One region of the Arthrobacter glacialis genome, then DNA from elsewhere that is predicted to be linked to it. Evidence: predicted binding sites of a transcription regulator. Region 1 holds the regulator's gene; the other holds the start of a gene.

Region 1 (9,736 bases):
TGCCGGCACCCGTTGGCGATCCCAACGCCCCGGCCCGCGCCATGATCTTTGACTCCGTGTATGACACTTACCGCGGCGTTGTCACCTACGTGCGCGTCATTGACGGCAGCCTGAGCCCGCGCGAAAAAATCCAGATGATGTCCACCCGCGCCACCCACGAGCTGCTGGAAATTGGTGTCAGTGCCCCGGAGCCCACCCCCTCCAAGGGTCTGGGCGTTGGTGAGGTTGGTTACTTGATCACGGGCGTGAAGGATGTGCGCCTGTCCAAGGTGGGCGACACCGTGACCACGTTCAGCAAGCCCGCATCAGAAGCCCTGGCCGGCTACCACGACGCCAAGCCCATGGTGTTCTCCGGCCTGTACCCCATGGACGGTACGGACTACCCGGTGTTGCGTGACGCGCTGGAAAAGCTCATGCTCAATGACGCTGCCCTCATTTACGAACCGGAGACCTCCGCAGCCCTAGGGTTTGGATTCCGTGTGGGCTTCCTTGGCCTGCTGCACCTGGAAATCACCCGTGAGCGTCTGGAACGCGAACACAACCTTGACTTGATCTCCACAGCCCCCAACGTGGAGTACGAGGTCACCCTTGAGGACAAGAAGGTTGTCCACGTAACGAACCCCAGCGAATATCCGTCAGGGAAAATCGCCGAGGTGCGCGAGCCCATGGTGGCCGCCACCATCTTGGCTCCCACCGAGTTTGTGGGCGCCATCATGGAATTGTGCCAGACCCGCCGCGGCATTTTGGGCGGCATGGACTACCTGTCCGAGGACCGGGTGGAGATCCGCTACCGCCTGCCCTTGGCCGAGATCGTCTTTGACTTCTTTGACATCTTGAAGTCCAAGACCCGCGGCTACGGCTCCCTTGACTGGAAGGCCGACGGCGATCAGGTCGCCGACCTGGTCAAGGTCGACATCCTGCTCCAGGGCGAGCAAGTGGATGCCTTCAGTGCCATCACCCACCGTGACAAGGCGTACTCCTACGGTGTCATGATGACCGGCAAGCTCCGCGAGCTCATCCCGCGCCAGCAGTTCGAGGTGCCCATCCAGGCTGCCATTGGTGCCCGCATCATTGCCCGTGAAAGCATCCGCGCCATCCGCAAGGACGTCCTGGCCAAGTGCTACGGCGGTGACATTTCCCGTAAGCGCAAGCTGTTGGAAAAGCAGAAGGAAGGCAAGAAGCGCATGAAGATGGTGGGCCGCGTTGAGGTTCCCCAGGAAGCCTTCATCGCCGCGCTGACAACTGCCGAAGCGCCTAAGGACAAGTCAAAGAAGTGACACCCAGCGCTTTGCCCCTTGGCGATCCGGCTCCGGCCGACGGCATCCTGCCCGCGCAGGCTGCCGTCGGCGCGGCGGACCGCAAATTCAGCCTCTACGCGCACATCCCGTTTTGCGCCGTGCGCTGCGGCTACTGCGACTTCAACACCTATACGGCCACGGAGCTTGGCGGGGGCGCCTCACAGGACGCATACGCCGAAACGGCCGTGCGCGAAGTGGAATTTGCCGCCCGGGCCATGGTTGCGTCGGGCCTGCCTGCGCGCAAGCTCAGCACCGTATTCTTTGGCGGTGGCACGCCCACCCTCCTGCCCGCGGGCGATCTGACCCGCATTCTGGGTGCCGCCGTCGCGCAGTGGGGGCTGGAGGACGGGGCTGAGGTCACCACGGAGGCCAACCCGGACTCGGTCACCAAGGAATCGTTGCAAGAACTGTACGACGGCGGTTTTACCCGTGTGTCCTTCGGCATGCAGTCAGCGGTGCCGCACGTTTTGAAGGTCCTTGACAGGACCCACAATCCCGACCGTGTGCCGCAGGCTGTGGCCTGGGCCCGCGAGGTTGGCCTGAACGTGAGCGTCGACTTGATCTACGGCACGCCGGGGGAGTCAGTCGCCGACTGGGAAACGTCTGTGCGGACAGCCCTGAGCTACGAGCCCGACCACATTTCTGCGTATTCGCTCATCGTTGAAGAGGGCACCAAGCTGGCCGCCCAAATTCGCCGCGGCCAGGTGCCCAACATCGACGACGACGACCATGCCCTCAAGTACGAGCTTGCCGACGCTTTGTTCACCGAGGCCGGATTGTCCTGGTACGAAGTGAGCAACTGGTCCCGGACCCCCGAGGATGCCTGCCAACACAACCTGGCGTACTGGCGGGGGGACGATTGGTGGGGGATCGGCCCCGGTGCCCACTCCCACGTTGGAGGTGTGCGCTGGTGGAATGTCAAACACCCCACGGCCTATGCCAACCGTCTGGACAAGGGTGAATCGCCTGCTGCCGGACGGGAAACCCTCGATGCGGACACCAGGGCCATGGAACGCATCATGCTGACCTCGCGCCTGTCCGAGGGTATGGCCATCAACACGCTCAGCCCTGAAGCACGCAAGGCTGTTGCCGGGCTCATTGCCCAGGAATTGGTGGAGCCGCTCAAGGCCTTTGCCGGGACCCTGGTGCTCACCCTCAAGGGCCGCCTCCTGGGCGACGCCGTGACCAGGGCCCTCCTGGACTAGCCTCAAGACCAACTGACCCGCAGAAAACGCCGAAAATCTACGCTTTTAGCGTGATTTTCGGCGTTTTCTGCGGGTCAGTTTTGGGTTACTAGAGCAGGCGCAGATTCAGGGAGTAGCGGTATGGCTGACCCTTGTTGACACTCACGGCGCCAATGACGGAGAAGGCAGTCAGGAACGCCCACACGAGAAGGGCGAGCAGGAAAAACACCGTGCCAAGCTGCGGGTTGAAGAACGTGAAAATGAATCCCAACAGATTCAGGAGTATCGCCAGGGCCGTGGGCGGCAAAGTGAAGTTCAAGGCTTCCAGGGATTCCTGGGCGGTGAACGGGCCGCGGGGCGCCACATACCTGTGGATCAGCAATGCCGGAATGCAGCCCAGAATACCGCCGCAATGGGCCATGAACGCCCACTGCTTGTCCTCTGAGGGGGTCAGCGGCGGCTTGGTCGAACCATTCTGCTGGTTTACCGGATGACTCACAATGACTGGCCTTTCAACAAGCGAAACTGCTGGCCAACATATCGCTGGCCACTCTCTAGGATACGGGTGCCGTGAGGAAGTCAATCACTTCTTCCACCCGGCCCAGCAACGAAGGCTCCAGATCGGCGTAAGAATTCACCCGTGACAGCAGCCGCTGCCACCCCAAACCAATGTCCTCAGCTGTGCTGTGGGGCCAGCCAAAAGCTTTGAGGATGCCCAGCTTCCATTCCATTGATCTCGGGATAACTGGCCAGGCGGGAATGCCCAAGGTGGCTGGTTTGATGGCCTGCCACACATCCACGTACGGGTGGCCCACCACCAAAACGTTGTTGTGTGTGCCGGGTGACTTCATGAGATTGGCCACAATGCGCGATTCCTTGGACCCCGGCACCAAGTGGTCCACCAAAATGCCCAAACGGCGGTTGGGGCCGGGGGAGAAATCCGCCACGGCTGCCGCCAAGTCATCGATGCCGCGCAGGGGCTCCACCACAATCCCTTCAACGCGCAAATCGTCCCCCCAGACTTTCTCAACGAGTTCGGCGTCGTGCTTGCCCTCCACCCAGATACGACTGGCCTTGGCCACTTTGGCGCGGCTGTTGGCAACTTTCACCGAACCGGAGGCGGTGCGCAGGGTTTGCTGGGTGGCCACAACGCGCGGGGCGATGAGCTCAACGGCCGCGCCTTCATAGAGGAAACCAAATCCCAAGGGGAAGGCCCGGATTTTCTCGCGCCTGTCGGCAAGCTCCACAATGTGCATGCCGCCGGACTTTTCCAATCTGACCACCGCGCCCACCCAACCGGTTTGCTGGTCCTCCACCACAAGCCCGGAAACGGCTTCCACCTTCGGCAGGGTACGGGCGGGAGGTGGGCTCAAATCTTGGGGGCCCCACTGGTTGAATTCCACGCTAAAACCTGACTCTTCATTCTTGGGGCAACGCTCATGGCGAACGCTGCAACTGTGAAAATCCATGCTAACCGCTTCAAGGGCACAATATCCGGTTCACCATGGCCACAGAGGCACGGGAGGGGCGGCAGAAAAAGTATTAGACTTAGCACTTGGTTGGGTAGAGTGCTAACGTCCTTGTGCTGCCACAGCCGGCAGCACACCCAGTGCAAGCAAGGCGTTTGTGTGACATTGAGAAGGAGGTGACAGGTATGAGTGAACCACGGAAGTTGGAGGTCCTGCGGGCCATTGTTGAAGACTACGTACACACACGCGAACCTGTTGGCTCCAAAGCGTTGGTTGAGCGGCATCATTTGGGCGTCTCCAGCGCCACCATCCGCAATGACATGGCAGCGCTGGAAGAAGAAGGCCTGATCGCCGCCCCGCACACCAGCTCCGGGCGCATTCCCACCGACAAGGGCTACAGGCTTTTTGTTGACCAGCTGTCCGCGGTCAAACCGCTTTCTGCCGCCGAACGCCGCGCCATTGCCGTGCTGTTGGAGGGCTCCACTGATCTTGACGATGTCCTGGAACGGACAGTGCGGACCTTGGCCCAGCTGACCAACCAGGTGGCTGTGGTGCAGTACCCACGCTCGGCCGGAGCCACGGTGCGCCACATTGAATTTGTTTCGTTGGCTGCACGCCAGGTGCTTGTCGTTCTCATTTTGGCGTCCGGCAAGGTTGAGCAAAACGTGATCGACGTCGGAGCCAACGTTGATGACGCCATGCTGGCTGGGCTGCGGCAAGTGTTTTTGGGTGGCCTGCACGGGGTGACCGTGGCAAGCCTGCCCGAGGCGGTTGTCAGGATCCCGCCCACAGTCCAGCCTTCCGAGCATGGACCTGCGGTGCGCCTGGCCCAGGGTTTGGTGCTGTTGGCCGGGAATGCCCGGGAAGACAAGATTGTTATGGCTGGGACGGCCAATTTGGCCAGGTCCAACAATGACTTCCCACTCAGCATTGGCCCTGTCCTTGATGCCTTGGAGGAACAGGTTGTGTTGTTGCGCCTTTTGGAGGCGATGGCACAAGATTCCTTGGGCATGTCAGTGGTCATTGGCCGTGAGAACCCGCACGATTCGTTGGCCGAGGCGTCAGTTGTGGCGACCAGTTACGGGCCGGGCGAAACAGCCAAGCTCGGAATTGTGGGCCCAACCCGGATGGATTACCCCAACACCATGTCCAGCGTGCGTGCCGTGGCACAGTACCTGTCTAGAATTTTGGCCGGCTAAGCGGCCACCGATTCCACTAAAGAGAGCAACACTTTGAGCAATCACTACGATTCATTGGGCGTCGCCCGCGACGCGACCGCCGAGGAGATCAAGAAGGCTTACCGCAAGCTGGCGCGTAAGCTCCACCCCGACGTCAATGACGCCCCGGATGCCCAGGACCGATTCAAGGCTGTGACACACGCCTACGAGGTCCTCTCCGACCCGCAAAAGCGGCGGGTCTATGACACCACGGGCAATGAGAACGGCAATGACAACGGTGGCGGTGGCGGCAACTTTGACGGCCAGGGTTTCGCCTTCCAGGACATCTTCGAGACGTTCTTTGGCGGCAGTGGAGGCGGTGGTGGGCGTGGTCCGGCGTCGCGCATGCGACGCGGCCAGGATGCCCTCATCACTGTCCGCATTGACTTGAAAGAGGCAGTGTTCGGCGTCAACAAGAAACTCGAAATTGACACGGCCATCACTTGTGGCACCTGTGAGGGCAGCTGCTGCCGTCCGGGCACTTCACCCACCACGTGCGATGTTTGCCACGGCAGCGGCCAGATCCAGCGCCCCGTGCGCTCCATCCTGGGCAATGTCATGACGCTGGCCACCTGCAACTCCTGCCAGGGCTTTGGCACCATGATCATTGACCCATGCAACGAGTGCATGGGTGAGGGCCGCGTGCGTGACCGCCGCAGCTTCACCATCAAGGTCCCGGCAGGCGTCAGCACAGGCACCCGCATTCAGTTGGCTCACCAGGGCGAGGCCGGTCCGGCTGGTGGACCGGCGGGTGACCTCTACGTGGAGATGAAGGTCAACAACGACCCCAACTTCCTGCGCGAAGGCGATGACCTGCACGCCACCCTCAGCGTGCCCATGACGGCTGCTGCGTTGGGCACTGAGCTGACCTTTGAAACCTTCGACGGCGAACAGCCCATCAGCATCAAGCCGGGAGCCCAGGCCGGGGAGATCATCAACTTGCGCAGCCTGGGTGTGACCCATCTGCGCGGCTTTGGCCGCGGCGATCTCAAGGTGCACATCCATGTGGAAACACCCACCAAGGTGGACGCCGCCCAGGAGGAGCTCCTGAAGCAGCTGGCCGCCTTGCGCGGTGAAACATTCACCGAAGGCAAGCTGGTCTCCAGCGGCGGCATGTTCGCCAAACTCCGCGACAAGCTCGGCAACCTCTAACGCCCATGAGCAACCCTGTCTTCTATGCCACGCCCGCCGAACTTGCCGGTCTCGGCCCGGGTGCCACGTTTTCCTTGGATGGTGCCGAGGGCAAACATGCCGTCACCGTCAAGCGGCTCACTGTCGGTGAGCCCGTTGACGTGTGCGACGGCGCAGGGTTGCGTCTTGTCTGTTCAGTCACCGGAGCCGAGAAGGGTGTGCTGAACGTTGAGGTTGCTGCCGTTATGGCCGAACCCGCGCACAACGTTCAGTTCACGCTGATTCAGGCGCTGGCCAAGGGGGACAGGGATGAACTGGCCATCGAAACCGCCACCGAGCTGGGAATCGATGCCGTAGTTCCGTGGCAAGCTGAGCGATCCATTGTGCGATGGAAAATGGACAAGGCAGTCAAGGGCCCGGAGAAGTGGCGCCAGGTGGTTGCTGCCGCGGCCAAACAAGCCCGTCGGGCCACCATTCCACAGGTCGGTGCGCTGGTCGGTACCGCCGGCATCTGCGAACTGATCAAGGCGGCCGACCTCGCCCTGATCCTGCATGAAGACGCCACCGAATCACTGGCTGTGGTGGCTCGTGCCTGGACGGCTGCACAGGCGCCCACAGAATCGCCCGCACCCTTGCAGCTTCTGATGATCGTGGGACCGGAAGGCGGCATGAGCGACGCAGAGGTGCACGCGTTCCGTCAAGCAGGGGCGCAGACCGCCCTGTTGGGTCATCACGTGTTGAGATCCTCCACGGCCGGACCGGCCGCAGTGGTACTGCTCAGCCAAGAACTGGGCCGCTGGTAGGCCACAACCGCTCCCACAGCTCGCAAGCTCGCCGCGGGGCCCTCGCGGTTGCGGATCCACCCACGCCCTCCCTAAGTGCAGCCGCTGGCGCGTCTGCACTTAAGGAACCCTCGGGCGCGTGGGCCCAACAACCGCTCCCACAGCTCGCTGCTCTTTAGGGTTGGCTGATGGTGACGATCTTGGTGTCCAAACCGAGCTGCCGCCCCGGCACCAGCGGGTCCACAATGTAGACGGACAGCTGGTAGCTGCCTGGCGGGGGAACAAGGTTGAAGTTGAATTCCCCCAGTTCGTTGGGGCCCTGAGGTATGGACACGGTACCGGTCATATAAGTGTCGGAGACTTCGCCGCCCTTCACATGGGACAACGACCAGGCAAGGGTTCCCGTAGGCGAGACGCCCTGGCCTTTGACCTTCAGCGGAAGGGTGCGGTAGGTGGAACCGTTGGCGGGGTCAATGATCCAGACGGGCGCAACAAATGCCGGATTGCGGGTCAGAGGTTTGTCCAGCGGCACGTGGCCAAAAGCGTTGAAACCAGTATGTCCGTCAACAAGGACGGTGACCTGCACAGCGCTGGAGGCATCAATGAGTCCGGCCATGGCAGCAGCCGCCGTGGCGGTGTACACCAGCTGGGACACGGAGCGGTCGGCGATTCCCTGATCCATTTTTTGCCCAAAGGCATCGGCCGAGACGTCAAGGGTAATCACGTTCTTGGCGGAAACGGACGCCCCAAGCCGGCTCGGTGTGTTCCACAGCGAAAAATAGTCCGGGTCGCTGGGTTTGGCGCTCATCATGGTGTGCAACGCGGCGACAATGGGGTCGTCGGTTGCAGCCGTGGGGAAGAACTCCCGGAACAAAAACACGTCGTCGTTGCTGCGCCCCAGCCAATAGACAGGAAGTGTTTGCGCGGCTGTGGCCGTCTCCAAGGGAGCACTTGTCACCAGTGTTGAGGCGGTTGAGCCAGTGCTTGTGGGCATCGTGACGTCGTCCTGCTCACTGATCTTCTCCGTGCAACCCGTCAGTGCCAGTGTCAAGGAAAGGCCAATGATGGCCAGGCCGTCCACCGCGGGGAAACGTCTGCTGGCGCGGCGTTCCCGACGGGCCCCGGAACCGGGCGCGCCGTGGCGTCCTGGCAGGGCGGTGGAGGGTGAGGCCATGGGGAACTGTCTCGCTGGTCTGTTGGTATGTGGAGGGCGGTACGTTCTCACGACCGTCCCTGAACGGGGCTGAGTCAAGGTTCCCCACAGTTCCTTGGACCTGTTCAAGCTTGGCACAACAGGGAACCCCGATGTCCGGTTTATGGCCCTGCGGAGCGAACTGAAACCGTATCGAAATACTTTTCCCGACATATGGCACAAAAATGTGATCAAGCATCACTGAGGTTATGGGCCGCGTTGTTGGGGCTGTGCATTAGAATCAGTAACAGGTATAAGCGGCACGAAATTCGGTGGTGACCACCGGCAAACTCGAGGAGCGATTTCAGGCTAGGAAGGCCGAAATTATGGCAGAGACAACAGCGCACCGCCACGATTCTTATCCTGATGAGGGTCCGGGGCGGCACTTTCCGCATTCCGTTGACGGAACACGCACCGAAGTGGTGCATTTTCACTCCACTGAGCAAATGGTGGCGGCGTTGGGTGCCGAGGATGAGGGCCTGCGCGTTGTTGAATCCCTTTACCCCCAAGTGAGTTTTCTTGCCCGTGGAAACGTTCTTTCCATTACAGGGCCTGCGGCCATGGTGCCGCGGATCATGCACCTCATGGAGGAAGCCCGGGGCATGGTGGCGCACAACAGCCCCATGAGTGCCAGTGTGTGGGAGCAGTTGGTGACCATGCTCAAGACCCGCCCGGATTCTTCCGTGGTGGATATTCTCAGCTATGACATCCTCTCCAGCCGGGGGCGGACCATTCGCCCCAAGACTGCCAATCAAAAGCTCTATGTTGATGCCATTGACAGGAACACGGTGGTCTTCGGGATTGGGCCGGCCGGAACAGGCAAAACCTACTTGGCCATGGCCAAGGCTGTCCAAGCCCTGCAGCGCAAGGATGTCAGCCGCATCATACTCACGCGCCCGGCCGTGGAGGCGGGGGAGCGTCTAGGCTTCCTGCCAGGAACCTTGAACGACAAGATTGATCCGTATCTGCGCCCTCTCTATGACGCCCTGCACGAGATGATGGATCCAGAGACCATTCAACGCCTCATGGCTGCCGGCACCATTGAAGTGGCACCGCTGGCCTACATGCGCGGACGCACGCTTAACGACGCCTTCATCATTTTGGATGAGGCCCAAAACACCACACCCCAACAAATGAAGATGTTCCTGACACGGCTGGGATTTGGTTCCCGAATCGTTGTCACAGGAGACATCACGCAGGTGGACCTCCCGGCCGGAAGCAAGTCGGGGCTGCGTGTCGTGAAAGAAATTTTGGAGGGCGTGGATGACATTCACTTTGCCCTCCTGGATGCCGAGGACGTAGTCCGGCACCGCCTGGTGGGCGCCATAGTCAGCGCCTACAACTCCTGGGATGAAACCCAACCCAGCCCCCCAAAAGCCAAGGAAAGCACCTCCAGATGAGCATCGAAATCAACAATGAATCAGGTGTGGACGTGCGCCAGGAAGAGCTGATCAAGCTCGTCA
Region 2 (13,208 bases), on a different contig from region 1:
CACCTTGATCGTGGCCCGTGTGGTCCAGGGTCTGGGTGGCGGTGGCTTGATGATCCTCTCGCAGGCCACCATTGCCGATGTTGTCCCTGCCCGCGAACGTGGCAAATACATGGGCATCATGGGCGGCGTCTTCGCGTTCTCCTCAGTGGCCGGACCGCTCATTGGTGGCGGGCTCACGGAGGGACCCGGCTGGCGCTGGACGTTCTGGATGAACGTGCCGCTGGCCGTGCTGGCCATTCTTGCCACGGTCTTCCTGCTTCATGTGCCGCGCAAGGTGCACGCAACCCGCCCCAAGATTGACTACCTGGGCATGATACTCATTGCCTTGGCCACCACGGCGATTGTTCTGGTGGGCACCTGGGGCGGCTCGCAATACGACTGGAATTCACCGGAAATCATCGGTCTGGCCATTGCGGCTGTTGTCACGGGCGTGCTCTTTGTCATCGTGGAACTGCGCGTTTCCGAGCCCGTCATGCCCATGAGCCTGTTCAAGAACCGCAACTTCAACCTGACCACCGTTGCCGGGTTGCTCACCGGTATCGCCATGTTCGGTGCCATCGGCTACATGCCCACCTACCTGCAGATGGCCACCGGCTACTCGGCCACCGAGGCCGGGCTGCTGATGATCCCCATGATGGCCTGCCTCCTGGTTGTCTCCGTGGTGGTTGGCCGCCGCGTCTCCAACACTGGCCGGTACAAGGTCTCGCCCATTGTTGGCTCACTCATCCTGGCCGTTGCGCTGGCGCTGATGGCCACCATCACCGTGGGCACCCCCATCTACGTTATCTGCATCTACCTGGGCATCATGGGCATTGGCCTGGGTGCCAGCATGCAGATCCTGACGCTCGTGGCGCAAAACTCGTTCCCGCTGAAGTTTGTGGGAACGGCAACGGCCGGGCAGAACTACTTCCGCCAGGTGGGTGCCACCCTGGGCTCCGCCGTAGTTGGTGCTGTTTTCGCCAGCCGCCTCCACGAACTGGTTGCCGAGAAACTCCCGGGCGGTACCGGGGGTGGTGGGGCCAACTCCTTCACGCCGCATCTGGTCAACAGCCTGCCGCCGCAGATCAAGGCGCTGGTGATTGAGTCCTACAACGAGGCCCTGATCCCGGTCTTCCTGTGGATGGTGCCGCTGGCCGTGCTCGCAGCAATTGTGCTGTGCTTTGTGAAGGAAGTCCCCTTGGAAACCAAGGCCGACCGCGAGATTGTTTTGGATGTGAGCCCCGAGGGGATGGCTGAATTTGAGTCAGCTGTCCAGTACGACGCCGTTGCCTCCGAGGATCCTTCGGCGAAAGCTCCGGCGCCAAGCAAGTAAGCAACGCCCCCAACGATGACCGCCCCCAACTATGGCGCAGTAGGTGCTGAAAATCGCCGCGAAAATGGCACCTACTGCGTCATAGTTGGTTAAGCGGAGTTCTTGGTGTCTTCGGTGATCTTGCCGCGGGCCAGCCGGAACTTCCTGTCCGTCTGGGCTGCCAGGGCCTGATCGTGCGTGACCACCAGAATGGTTGTCTTCTTCTCATGGGCCAGCCGCCGCAGCAGGGCGATGATGACCTCACCGGTTTCATCATCCAGGTTCCCCGTGGGTTCATCGGCCAGGATCAACTTGGGATTGTTCGCCAGCGCCCGGGCAATGGCCACGCGCTGCTGCATGCCGCCGGAGAGCTTGTTCGCCTTGCGGGAGTGCATCTCCTCCGTCAGCCCCACCTGGTTGAGCAGCTCGGCCGCCCGCTGGCTTCTTGCGGCGTGGGATACGCCGGCAAACTCCATGGGCAGCATGACGTTTTCCTTGGCGGACAGGTTGGGAATCAGGTGATAAGCCTGAAACACGAAACCGATGTCGTCGCGCCGGTAGGCGGTGAGCTTGCCGTCCGGCAGGGTGGAAATATTCACGCCGTCCACCACAACATCCCCGGATGTTGCCTTGTCCAGTGCCCCCAGCAGCGAGAGCAAGGTGCTCTTGCCGCTGCCGCTCTTGCCCAGGATGGCAGCAAAACTGCCTTGTTCCAGGCTGAAGCTGACCCCGTTGACGGGCTTGATGGTGCGATCGCCTGAATTGAAGGTCTTGACCACATCTGTCACTGTTAGCATCGCTTACTCTCCTCGCAGAACTTCAATGGGACGCACCTTGGCTGTCAGCAAGGCGGGAATGAGGGCGCCCAGGGCCGCGATCAGCAAAATGCCGGCCACCCCAAACACCAGTGTTTGCCAGCCCAGAGACGTGCTGACAGTGCCAGTAAGCTGTTCGGCTCCGGCAAAGGCGCCGCGGGCCCGGGTGAAACCCTCGCCGCCGCCGAAACCGCCACCCGGGCCTGCGCCGCCGGGGCCCGCGCCGGGTACGCCCACAGCCGTGGTGCTGGTGCTCGTGTTGCCTGCCACCAGGGCGTTGGCGATGGGGTTGCTGCTGAAGGCGGCCACGACGGCGCCAACCATAGAGCCCATAACCACCAGGACCAGGGCCTCGATCACGAACTGCGCGCCAATGGTGCGGTTGGAGGCGCCGATGGCTTTCAGGACACCAATTTCACGGCGCCGCTCACGCACCACCATGATCATGATCAGCAGCACAATGAGCCCGGCCGTCACCAGTGAGGCGATGAAAGCGATGAGGGAGATGTTTTGCACGCTGCCCAGGGAAGTGATGGCCGAATCCAGATTGGCCGAACCGGAGGTGACATCAACCTTGTCGGCACCCAGCGCGGCAGTAAGTGCAGTCTGAGTGGCAGCCATGTTCTCGATGCTGTCCACCGTCACCGTGAGACTACTCAGCTGATCTGTCTGATCCGTGAGGGTCTGTGTTGCCGCAAGTGGCAGGTAGATGGCGTTGTTATCGAACTCGGTGCCGGCATCGAAAATGCCTGTGACCGTCATGGTCCTGTCCTGGACGGTGAAGGTGGAGCCGACCGTCAGGCTGTTTTTGGTGGCGAGTGTGCTGCCCACCAGTGCCTGCTTGGATTCCGCGGCAAAGTCGGTGAGCTGTGCGCCGCTGGTGACATTGATGGCTGCCCCGGTGGCTGTTGTGGAGGTGGAGACTCCCGTGGCCTGGATGGGGATGCTGAAGCCGGCGGGAGCGGCTATAGGTCCCTGCCCGGATTCTGGACTGCTGCCGCTGCTGCCGTTGCTGTTGTTGCGCTGGCCCAGTGACCCCGGCTCCACAGCCGATTCCAGGCTGGTGGTGCCGCTTGCGCCGAAGCCGCCGCCGGGGCCGCCCTGGCCACCTGCGGGCCCGTTGCCCCCAGTGGAAGTGTTGGTCTCCGCAGCCGCATTGCTAAACCGCACGCTCAGCGTCCCGGTCACGTTGGTCACATGCTCGACGGCGGATGCCTTGGTGAGTTCCGCCGTCGTCAACGGCTCGCCGCCGCCCAAACCGCCGCGGGATCCTGCCGGGTTGACCGTGAGGTTGTTCCCCACGGACGCTTTCAGTGAATCAACCTTGCTGGCAACGGCTTGGTTGGCAACCAACATGGACAGCGCTAGACCAATGGCGACAGCCAAAATGATCACCACAGCGCTTGTCCGAATCTTGTTGCGGAAGGCGTTGCCCACGCTTCGGGACACCACACTCATGACTTGCTCCCAACTATGTGGCCGCCCATGCGGCGACCGTTCAGAAGCAATCGTCTGACAGTGATCGGTGCAATCAATATGGGTCGGCTGTGAATGGGCTGTGAGATTCTTCCCGGCTAGACTAAAAGCAGCACACACATGCCAACGTAATTGAGGGTCACTTGCCAGAATTTACCGCCCGCTTTGCCACCGCCGCCGAAATTGCACAGTGGGATTCGCTGGTCACAGCAAACCCCAACGGTGGCAATTTGCTGCAGTCTGAAGCGTTTGCCGCTGTCAAGAAGAATTATGGCTGGGATCCCCAGTTCATTGCGTTTGAGGGACCTGATTTCACCAGCTACAACCTGGTGCTGCAAAAGCAGTTTCCGGTTCTGGGCAAGCTCTGGTACCTCATCAAGGGCCCGGATGCTGCGGACGTTTCCGAGATTCCGCCCATGCTTGAGGCGTTGCGCGTTTTTGTGAAACGCGCCAAACTCAAGGTGTTTGCCGCCAAAATCGAGCCCGATGTGATTGCCTCCGACGATGCCCATGCTGTGCTCAGCGGCGCCGGCCTGGTGAAGGTCCCGGACCTGCAGCCCAATGACAGCACTGCGTTGCTGGACATCTCACCCGAGCCCAATCAGTTGCTGCGCAACTTGCACTCACGTGGTCGCAACGCCGTGCGCCGGGCTATTCGCGAAGAGGTCCAGGTGGTTCCCATGGAACCCACCGAGGAGACTATGCGCACCATGTACGACCTCATGGTGGGCACCATCACGGCCAAGTCCAACAGCCAGGCCCGCGACTTTGACTACTACAAGCAGTTTTGGAGCGAATTCGCCAAGCGCGGCCAGGGCCGTTTCTACTTTGTGTTTGAGGACGGCGTCGCCTCGGTGGGGGCGTTTGTTATCAACTACGGCTCCAAAGCCACGTACAAGGATGGCGGTTCGCTGCAAAAGCGCAACCAGTACGGAGACTCACATTTGGTCCAGTGGGTGGCCATCAATGACATGAAGGAGCTGGGCGCGCTCCAGTACGACTTCTGCGGCACGCCGCCGTCGGACAGGCTCAAGGATCCCACTCATCCGCACCACGGTTTGGGCTTGTTCAAGACCAGTTTCTCCAAGACTGTCACCGATTTTGTGGGCTGCTACGACCTGGTACTCAGCCCGTTGCGGTATAAATTGTGGTCAGTGGCAGGCGAACGAGTGTTTAGGCAGCTTTACACCCGCCGCACAGGAAAGCAGTTCTACTAAATCGTCTTTTTGGCCTCACCGCGGGAGAAGAGCATCCCGCGGTGAGGCCCACGGCCATAGGGAGTAAGAATGACCACCAATCCCAACAGCCGGGACCAAGGCGATGCTGGCCGAGGCCAGCCTGAAAAAACCCAGCATGGGCAAGGTCCCTTGGGGAAAGCCTTCGCCAAGGGTGCCAAGAGCGTTCCTGCCGGACGGGGCAGCAGCGACCCGGTGCCGGCGGCTGGCATGATTCCCGTGGTGCCACCTGCGCGCCCCAACAAGGCTGCGCGGAATGTGCTGCGCAAGCTGGTGCAGGGTGAAGCGCCGCCCACGGCGCCCATGAACATTGTTGACAGGCTCGCAGGCAGCCCCTACGCCAACTTCACCATCCAGGTGGGCAAGGCTGAGGAATCAGCCCGCAAAACCATTGACTTTGCGCTGCGCCTGGCCGAGACCATGTTCAGATACGGCGCAGGCGCCCTCGAAGTGGAAACCAGCATCATCGCTGTCACGGCCGCCATGGGGCTGCGCAACATCGAGGTCGACATCACCAACCAGTCGGTCATCATCAACTACGCCCCGCGGGACGCGGTGCCCATCACGCTGCTGCGGGTGGTGCGGTCCTGGACCAACAACTACGCGGGCCTGGTGGAGATTCACGAGTTGGTGACCGACGTTGCCAGTGGGGGAGTCAGCCGCGACGAGGCGCACAGGCGCCTGGACGTCATCATCAAAAAGCCCAAGCCCTTCCCGCGCTGGATGGTGTCCATGGCTGAAGCAGTGTTTGCTGCGGCAGTGGTAGGCGTCATTGGTGGCACAGTCGTTGGCATGATCGTGGCGTTCATGACCATCCTGTTGGCAGGGCAGGTGGCCCGTGTCCTGGGCAAATGGCGGGTGCCGGACTTCTTTGTCACCGCCATCAGCTCCTTCATTGTCACCATGGTGGCCGTGCTGTGCTTCATGATGGAGGTGCCGTTGAGTCCTTCCATTGTGGTTGCGGGCGGGATCTTGTTGATGCTGCCCTCGGGCCGGCTGGTCTCAGCTGTGCAGGATGCTATCAACGGGTTCCCCGTGACAGCCGCCGGGCGGTTCCTCTCAGCATTTTTGACGTTTGGTGCCATTGTTGCGGGCATCGCCGTGGGGCTGGTGTCCAGCGCCGTGTTTGGGGCGGACAGGCTCAACGTGGCCGAGACCATCAGCGGGACGCTGCCCCTGTTTTGGGTGCTTGCGCTGGTGGGGTTGGCCACGGTGGCCATCTGTATTGCCGAGCAAACATCCGTCAAGTTAGTGCTGCCCACCACGGCCGTTGCCGTGATCGGTTACGTCGTTTATTACTACGGCATGGAGTTCGGCCTGGGCGGGCGCTTTGCCCCGGCCGTGGCAGCAGTGGTCATCGGCATGCTGGCCCGGGTCATTGCCCTGCGGCTGGGTGCGCCGCAGCTAGTGGTCGCCGTCCCGTCCATCATTTTCCTGCTGGTGGGGCTCTCCATCTTCCGGGCCATGTTCGTCATGACACTGACCCCCGAGGACTCCGTGACAGGCGCCGTGGGAATCTTCAATGCCCTGGTGGTAATCCTCGCGGTGGCTGCCGGCGTAGTGCTGGGCGATAACGCCGCCCGCCCGTTCACCCGCAGCAGCGGCCAAAAGGACCGGCGAAGAAACCGCCGCCGGTAGCCGTTGGCCGGACCGCCGTTGGTTCGGGGGATCCCTCGCGAGCAGTAAGATTTTCCGCCCGTTCCCAGCTGCTCCAGCTGCTCGCAGCTGGGCCCGTGCGGGGAAAATCCATCCTCGCTCCGGGACCCCCGACTCAACGGCTTACTTACCTGTCCAGCCTGCGGCGAACTTGCACTCATGCGATGTGCTGGGCTGGGCTGTTCCACTGTGCACATGCGCATGGCTGTGTTTCGGCGGTGCGCAGCTGCCAGAGTGGCGCCACGTTGGCCATGATGGCGGCCCATAAACAAAGTCGCCTGGGTTTATGCGCCAGCGCAGGTATTTGTACGGCGCATAAGCTAATTAGCGGTGGCTGGGCCGCGGCGAGTTACAGGATTTTGCCGATCGGCTGCTTCTTTTCGGCCTGAAAGTAGTCCTCGGTGCGGCCGTAAGCCCAGTAGCCCGAGAGGGACACCTGCGAGCGGTTCAGGCCGCGCTGCTTGAACAGCAGATCGCGCAGGGCCTTCATATATTCGCGTTCACCGTGAACAAAGGCGTCGACAGTGCCAGCTGGCCACGGCCCGTTGGCAACTGCGTCCAACAGGGCCGTGCACTGATCGGGGGTGGCGCCTTCGCGGAACACCCAGGTGAGTTCAACGCCGCTGGGCTTTGCCACGGGCTGGATGTCGGCAGCCGTGTCCACTTCAATGTAGGTGTGTCCGCTGGCGTCCGCCGGCAGGGATGCCAGAGATGAGGCAATGGCCGGCAAAGCTGACTCGTCGCCGGCAAAAAGGTACCAGTCGGCGTCGACGTTGGGCTTGTAGGCGCCACCGGGTCCGGAGAAAATGATCCTGTCTCCGGGAGCCGCAGCGTTGGCCCACGGCCCGGCCAGGCCGGAATCGCCGTGGATGACAAAGTCGATCGCCACTTCCTGGGCAGCCAAATCCACCCAACGAAGCGTGTAGGTGCGTGTCATGGGCCAGTGCTCCCGCGGCATGGACTCGCGCAGCGCAAAGACGTCCACGGGTTCTGAATATTCCACCCCGGGCACCAGGAAATGAATCTTCACGTACATGTCTGTGGCGTCTTTGCCCGTGAATTCGGCCAGTGCCGGGCCGCCGGCAACGATGCGCACCATGTGCGGGCTGAGTTGTTCACGCCGGCGAACAGTCAGGCTGTACTGGGTGCGTGGTTTGACGGCGGGGGCCACGACGGTGGCAGTTGGGGTGTCTGCTGTTGTCACAATTATCTCCTCGATGCGGGCACAAGCCAGCAGGGGCAGGGGCGAAACCGCCCCGAGTTAGGTACTCCTAACTAGTCTAGTTCACTGGGAGGGCCCAGTCGATCGGGGCCGCGCCTTGGCCGGTCAGCAAGTCGTTGACCCGGCTAAAGGGCTTGGAGCCAAAGAATCCCCGGGAGGCAGACAACGGGCTGGGGTGGGGCGACTCGATCACGGCCGTCCCCTCCAGCAAGGGTGCCAGGCGCTGGGCGTCGTTGCCCCACAAGACGCTGACCAGTGGCTGCTTGCGGGCAGCCAAGGCTGTGATGATGGATTCGGTTACTTCTTCCCACCCACGACGCCGGTGTGAGCCTGCCGCGCCCGGCGCCACGGTGAGCACACGGTTGAGGAGGAGGACGCCTTGGTCGGCCCAAGCGCTCAAGTCGCCGTGGGCAGCCGGGGGAATGCCCATATCAGCGCTGAGTTCCTTGTAGATGTTGTTGAGGCTGCGTGGCAGCGGCCGCGTTCTTTTGTCCACTGAGAACGCCAGCCCCACCGAGTGCCCGGGGGTGGGATAAGGGTCCTGGCCAACAATCAGGACCTTGACCTGGGCCATGGGTGTGCCCAACGCACGCAAAACCAAAGTGGGGTGGGGCAGGAAGCGGGTTCCGGCGTCGTACTCTTTGGTCAGCATGGCCCCCACCTGGCGCAGATTTGCTTCCAATGGTGCCAGCGTGGCGGCCCAATCCGGCGCCATTTGGCTCAGGGGGGCCGTCCGCAACGCCTCCAATGCCTGCAATTGCTCCTGGCTCCACGGAGGCGGTGCTGGCATGTCAAAGAGGCTCGGTGTGCTGTCCATGGTTTCCATTGTGGTCCATGGAGGGCGATCACATGATTGATCCACAGCGGCAGTCGGTTGAGTTGTTGTCCACAGTTTTCCAAATGACATGGCTGTCATTCGCATCTATTATGGACAGAGCAGAGCATGGATCATGCGTTGAGAGCGCGTCGAAAAGAATGGAGGGCTGTTGTGGTCGAAGCAGACCAGCTTGGGCTGCCCCCTGCGGACGACGCCGGCTTGCCTGACTCCGCGGAAGGCGCCAGTGAGCGCGTGCTGAGTGACCGTGAAGAGCAAATGTTGGGTCTGGAACGGCAGTGGTGGAAGTACGCCGGTGCCAAGGAGCAGGCTATTCGGGACCTGTTTGACCTCTCAGCAACCCACTACTATCAGGTGCTCAACGCGTTGATCGACACGGAAGCTGCATTGGCGCATGACCCGATGCTGGTCAAACGGTTGCGTAGACTACGGTTGTCACGCCAACAGGCCCGTTCCGCACGCCGGCTCGGTAATTGACGCGCCCTTCACCACGATGACCCACAAGGACACCACTGCACTATGAGTAATTACCCGCGGGATGAATTCGACGCCATCGAGGAGAACTCGGCGCGCCACGGCGTCCACCGCGCTTCCATGGAGATCCGGGGGCGTTCGCTGGTGCCCTTGATGATTGTTGGGGTCGTGGCGCTGTGCATCGGCGTGCTGGCATTTTTCATCATGCCCAAGATGCTCAACAACTCAACGCCGGACCAGCCTGCCGTGGTCAACAGCAGCACCGCACTGGCAACCACGGCTGCCGCTACGGTTGCCCCCACTCAGGCGCCCACCGAGGCTGCTGAAGTGACGCCGTCGCCCACTCCCACGCCGAGCCCCACCCCTGCCTCAGTGGTGGACAAGAGCGTTCCGGTGGCGATTTTCAATGCAACAGGAGTGTCCGGCCTGGCTAGCAGGTACTCTTCGCTGGTGATGGCTCAGGGCTGGAGCGTCTCGCAGTCGGCCAACTGGGCAGGGCAGCCCCAGCCAGCGTCTGTCATTTTCTACAACGGCATTGCACAAAAAGCCAACGCCGAGTCCTTGTCGACAACACTGAACATTCCCACGCTGGTGGACACTGCCGAACTGGGCATCCCGCTGGCAGTGGTGCTGGGGCCTGGCGCCTAGGCAGCCGCCAGTCGGCTCCTTCGCTCGGCGAGGGCACTGACGGCAGGAACAGAAAGTTATGGCGGGCAAACCTTGTGGTTTGCCCGCCATAACTTTCTGTTCAACAAGGAACTTAGGATCCTGGAAAGACTAGTCCTTCAGCGGAATGCCCTTGGCATCGGTGCGGTAGTTTTCACTGCCCATCAAGATTAATATGCCTTCCACCAAGCCCCAAATTGCCATGAAGACGTAAAGAACTCCGAAGCTCAACACGGATACGAGGAGCTGGATCAACGCAATATTGGTCTTGCCGAGGTAGAAGTTGTGAATTCCAAGGCCACCTAGCAGGATGCCCAAAATACCGGCGACCACTTTGGACTTCTGCTCAGTGCCGTATGGCATGTTGTAGGCAGGCTGCTGGCCGTAGCCCGGCTGGCCGTAACCCTGCTGAACGTTCTGCTGATCGTAACCCTGCTGCATGCCCGGCTGAGGGTAGCCAGCCTGAACGTTCTGCTGCTCGTAACCCTGCTGAGCACCAGGCTGCGGGTAGGAAGGGGTCTGGGGTGCCTGGGGGTAAGTCGGCGCCTGCGGGTAGGCCGGGGCCTGGGGGTTTTCCGCAGAAGCTGCGGGTGCCTGGTAGGCGGGTGCCGGGTAAGCCTGTGCCTGGTAATCAGGGGTCTGGGGGGTTGCGGGCTTGTCATAGCCTGCGGGAACGTCGGCCGGGTTTGCCGGCTGTTCGGGCTGTGAATTCTCACTCATGATGTCTCCTGGTGCTAGTGCTGCGGCGCAAGGCCCTACCGGGAGGCAGGGTGTGACCCATGCAGATGCGCGAATCGGAATACTTACATGCCCCACGCTAGTCTGTTGCCGCCCCAGCTGAAAGAGCCACCCGCCTGTGGTGGCGAATGTTTCCTTCGTTGCAAGGCGGTACGCTCCAAGGGTCTGCCCCTTTTCCCGTTCGCCCGGAGCACAGAGCGCCCGCTCCGCTTGCACTCTGGGGTGTCGAGTGCTAATTATTGAGTTAGCACTCTGAGGTGGCGACTGCTAATTATTAGCCGGTCAACCGCCGTCGGAGTATTGAACTTTCCTCATTGGGTGAGGGTTCGCGGTCGCTGTAAATAGATCAACGGCTGCGCATCCGTCCGTCGCGGGCACCGTGATGAGGATCTTTGTATCCGAAATGACTGTCCCGAAAGGACTGAAGCCTCCATGGCCAAGCTCATTGCATTTGATGAAGAGGCACGCCGCGGTCTTGAGCGTGGGTTGAACATCCTCGCCGACGCCGTCAAGGTAACCTTGGGCCCGCGCGGTCGCAACGTGGTTCTCGAGAAGAAGTGGGGCGCACCCACAATCACTAACGATGGTGTCTCCATCGCTAAGGAAATCGAACTTGACGATCCTTACGAGAAGATCGGCGCCGAGCTCGTCAAGGAAGTCGCCAAGAAGACTGACGACGTCGCAGGCGACGGCACCACCACGGCAACCGTTTTGGCACAGGCACTGGTCAAGGAAGGCCTGCGCAATGTTGCGGCCGGAGCCGACCCGTTGTCCTTGAAGCGCGGCATCGAGAAGGCTGTTGCAGCCGTCATCGCGCAGTTGCTCGAAGACGCCAAGGAGATCGAAACCAAGGAAGAGATCGCCGCCACGGCTTCCATCTCTGCCGGCGATCCCGAGATCGGTGCCCTCATTGCTGAGGCACTGGACAAGGTTGGCAAGGAAGGTGTTATCACCGTCGAGGAGTCCAACACCTTCGGCCTGGAACTTGAACTCACCGAAGGCATGCGCTTCGACAAGGGTTACATCTCCGCTTACTTTGTGACCGACACCGAGCGTCAGGAAACGGTTCTTGAAGACCCGTACATCCTGATCGTGAACTCCAAGATCTCCAGCGTCAAGGATCTTGTTGCAGTTCTGGAAAAGGTTATGGCTTCCAACAAGCCGTTGCTGATCATCGCCGAAGACATTGAAGGCGAAGCTCTTGCCACGTTGATCGTGAACAAGATCCGCGGCCTGTTCAAGTCCGTAGCCGTCAAGGCTCCGGGCTTCGGTGACCGCCGCAAGGCTCAGCTCGCTGACATCGCCATCCTCACCGGTGGCCAGGTCATCGCTGAAGAAGTTGGCTTGAAGCTGGAGAACACCACCCTTGACCTGCTGGGCAAGGCTCGCAAGGTTGTTGTCACCAAGGACGAGACCACCATTGTTGATGGTGCCGGCGACGCCGAAGCCATTGCTGGCCGTGTTGCACAGATTCGTGCCGAGATCGAAAACTCCGATTCCGACTACGACCGCGAGAAGCTGCAGGAACGTCTGGCCAAGCTGGCCGGCGGCGTTGCAGTCATCAAGGCCGGTGCCGCAACCGAAGTTGAGCTCAAGGAACGCAAGCACCGCATCGAGGACGCAGTGCGCAACGCCAAGGCTGCTGTTGAAGAAGGCATCGTCCCCGGCGGTGGCGTTGCCCTGATCCAGGCTGGCGTGAAGGCATTTGCCGGTTTGAACTTGACCGGCGACGAGGCCACTGGCGCCAACATCGTCAAGGTTGCCATCGATGCACCGTTGAAGCAGATTGCCTTCAATGCAGGCATGGAGCCCGGCGTCGTTGTTGACAAGGTTCGCAGCTTGCCTGTTGGCCACGGCTTGAACGCTGCAACCGGCGTTTACGAAGACCTGCTGGCTGCCGGCGTCAACGACCCGGTAAAGGTAACCCGTTCCGCACTGCAGAACGCGGCTTCCATTGCTGGCTTGTTCCTCACCACCGAAGCCGTTGTAGCCGACAAGCCCGAAAAGGCTGCACCGGCTGGCGGCGGCGGAGACGACATGGGCGGCATGGGCGGTTTCTAACCCACCCCCAGTCTTCTAGCACAAGGCGCCATTGCCCCGCGGGCAGTAGGATTTCGCGAAAAGCATGCGAAATCGATCCCCGCTACGGGCAATGGCGCCTTTTGCTTGCCCAAGTGATGGCCACAGTTGCCGCCCCTTTGGCATTTAGATGTCAGTGGAGTCTGAAAGTATGGATGCATGACTATTACTGCTGCTGCCGATGGTTCGGCTTTAGGTAATCCTGGACCTGCAGGCTGGGCTTGGTACGTGGATGACAATTGCTGGCGCGCTGGTGGCTGGCCCCACGGCACCAACAATATGGGCGAGCTCATGGCTGTCCTTGATTTGTTCGTTTCTACAGCCCACCTGCCAGAGGAGCCGTTGCATATTCTCTGCGACAGCCAGTACGTCATCAACTCGGTGACCAAGTGGATGCCGGGCTGGAAGCGCAAGGGCTGGAAGAAGTCAGACGGCAAGCCCGTCTTGAACCTTGATCTGCTCAAGGAGATTGACGCTGCCCTGGTGGGCCGCAAGTACACCTTTGAATGGGTCAAGGGCCACGCCGGCCATGATTTGAATGAGGCGGCCGATGACCGTGCTCGCGCCGCCGCCACCGCCTACCAGGCCAAGCGCGAACCCAATGCCGGCCCGGGTTTTCCCGGATCCAAGGCTTCGGCTGAGCCCAAGGAATTGAACGACGCCGGGACGTCCAGCGCCGCCGCCGACTCGCGTCCGGTGGCCCCAGCCCAGAACACGTTGT

What was found. The regulator HrcA, encoded in region 1, represses chaperone genes, less so after heat shock. The targets are predictions, from matches to a motif close to TTNGCACTCGNNNNNNNCGAGTGCNAA.
Region 2: a site for HrcA is predicted at 10,653-10,679, ahead of groL (chaperonin GroEL). Genes of this name have one in related genera too.

The regions. Positions count from the first base shown of each region.
Region 1 covers NZ_PPXB01000007.1:168,554-178,289, reverse strand. Annotated here, with positions in the region: gene lepA (translation elongation factor 4) at 1-1,277, shown strand, start outside; gene hemW (radical SAM family heme chaperone HemW) at 1,274-2,503, shown strand; gene CVS28_RS10850 (DUF4870 domain-containing protein) at 2,592-2,981, opposite strand; gene CVS28_RS10845 (DUF3097 domain-containing protein) at 3,037-3,885, opposite strand; gene hrcA (heat-inducible transcriptional repressor HrcA) at 4,137-5,150, shown strand; gene dnaJ (molecular chaperone DnaJ) at 5,184-6,320, shown strand; gene CVS28_RS10830 (16S rRNA (uracil(1498)-N(3))-methyltransferase) at 6,326-7,102, shown strand; gene CVS28_RS10825 (GerMN domain-containing protein) at 7,257-8,255, opposite strand; gene CVS28_RS10820 (PhoH family protein) at 8,600-9,673, shown strand; gene ybeY (rRNA maturation RNase YbeY) at 9,670-9,736, shown strand, end outside.
Region 2 covers NZ_PPXB01000003.1:256,362-269,569, reverse strand. Annotated here, with positions in the region: gene CVS28_RS04860 (MDR family MFS transporter) at 1-1,312, shown strand, start outside; gene CVS28_RS04855 (ABC transporter ATP-binding protein) at 1,402-2,088, opposite strand; gene CVS28_RS04850 (ABC transporter permease) at 2,092-3,564, opposite strand; gene CVS28_RS04845 (lipid II:glycine glycyltransferase FemX) at 3,726-4,799, shown strand; gene CVS28_RS04840 (threonine/serine exporter family protein) at 5,028-6,455, shown strand; gene CVS28_RS04835 (siderophore-interacting protein) at 6,823-7,677, opposite strand; gene CVS28_RS04830 (uracil-DNA glycosylase) at 7,754-8,512, opposite strand; gene CVS28_RS04825 (DUF3263 domain-containing protein) at 8,708-9,007, shown strand; gene CVS28_RS04820 (LytR C-terminal domain-containing protein) at 9,050-9,652, shown strand; gene CVS28_RS20110 (TM2 domain-containing protein) at 9,782-10,390, opposite strand; gene groL (chaperonin GroEL) at 10,841-12,469, shown strand; gene CVS28_RS04805 (ribonuclease HI family protein) at 12,647-13,208, shown strand, end outside.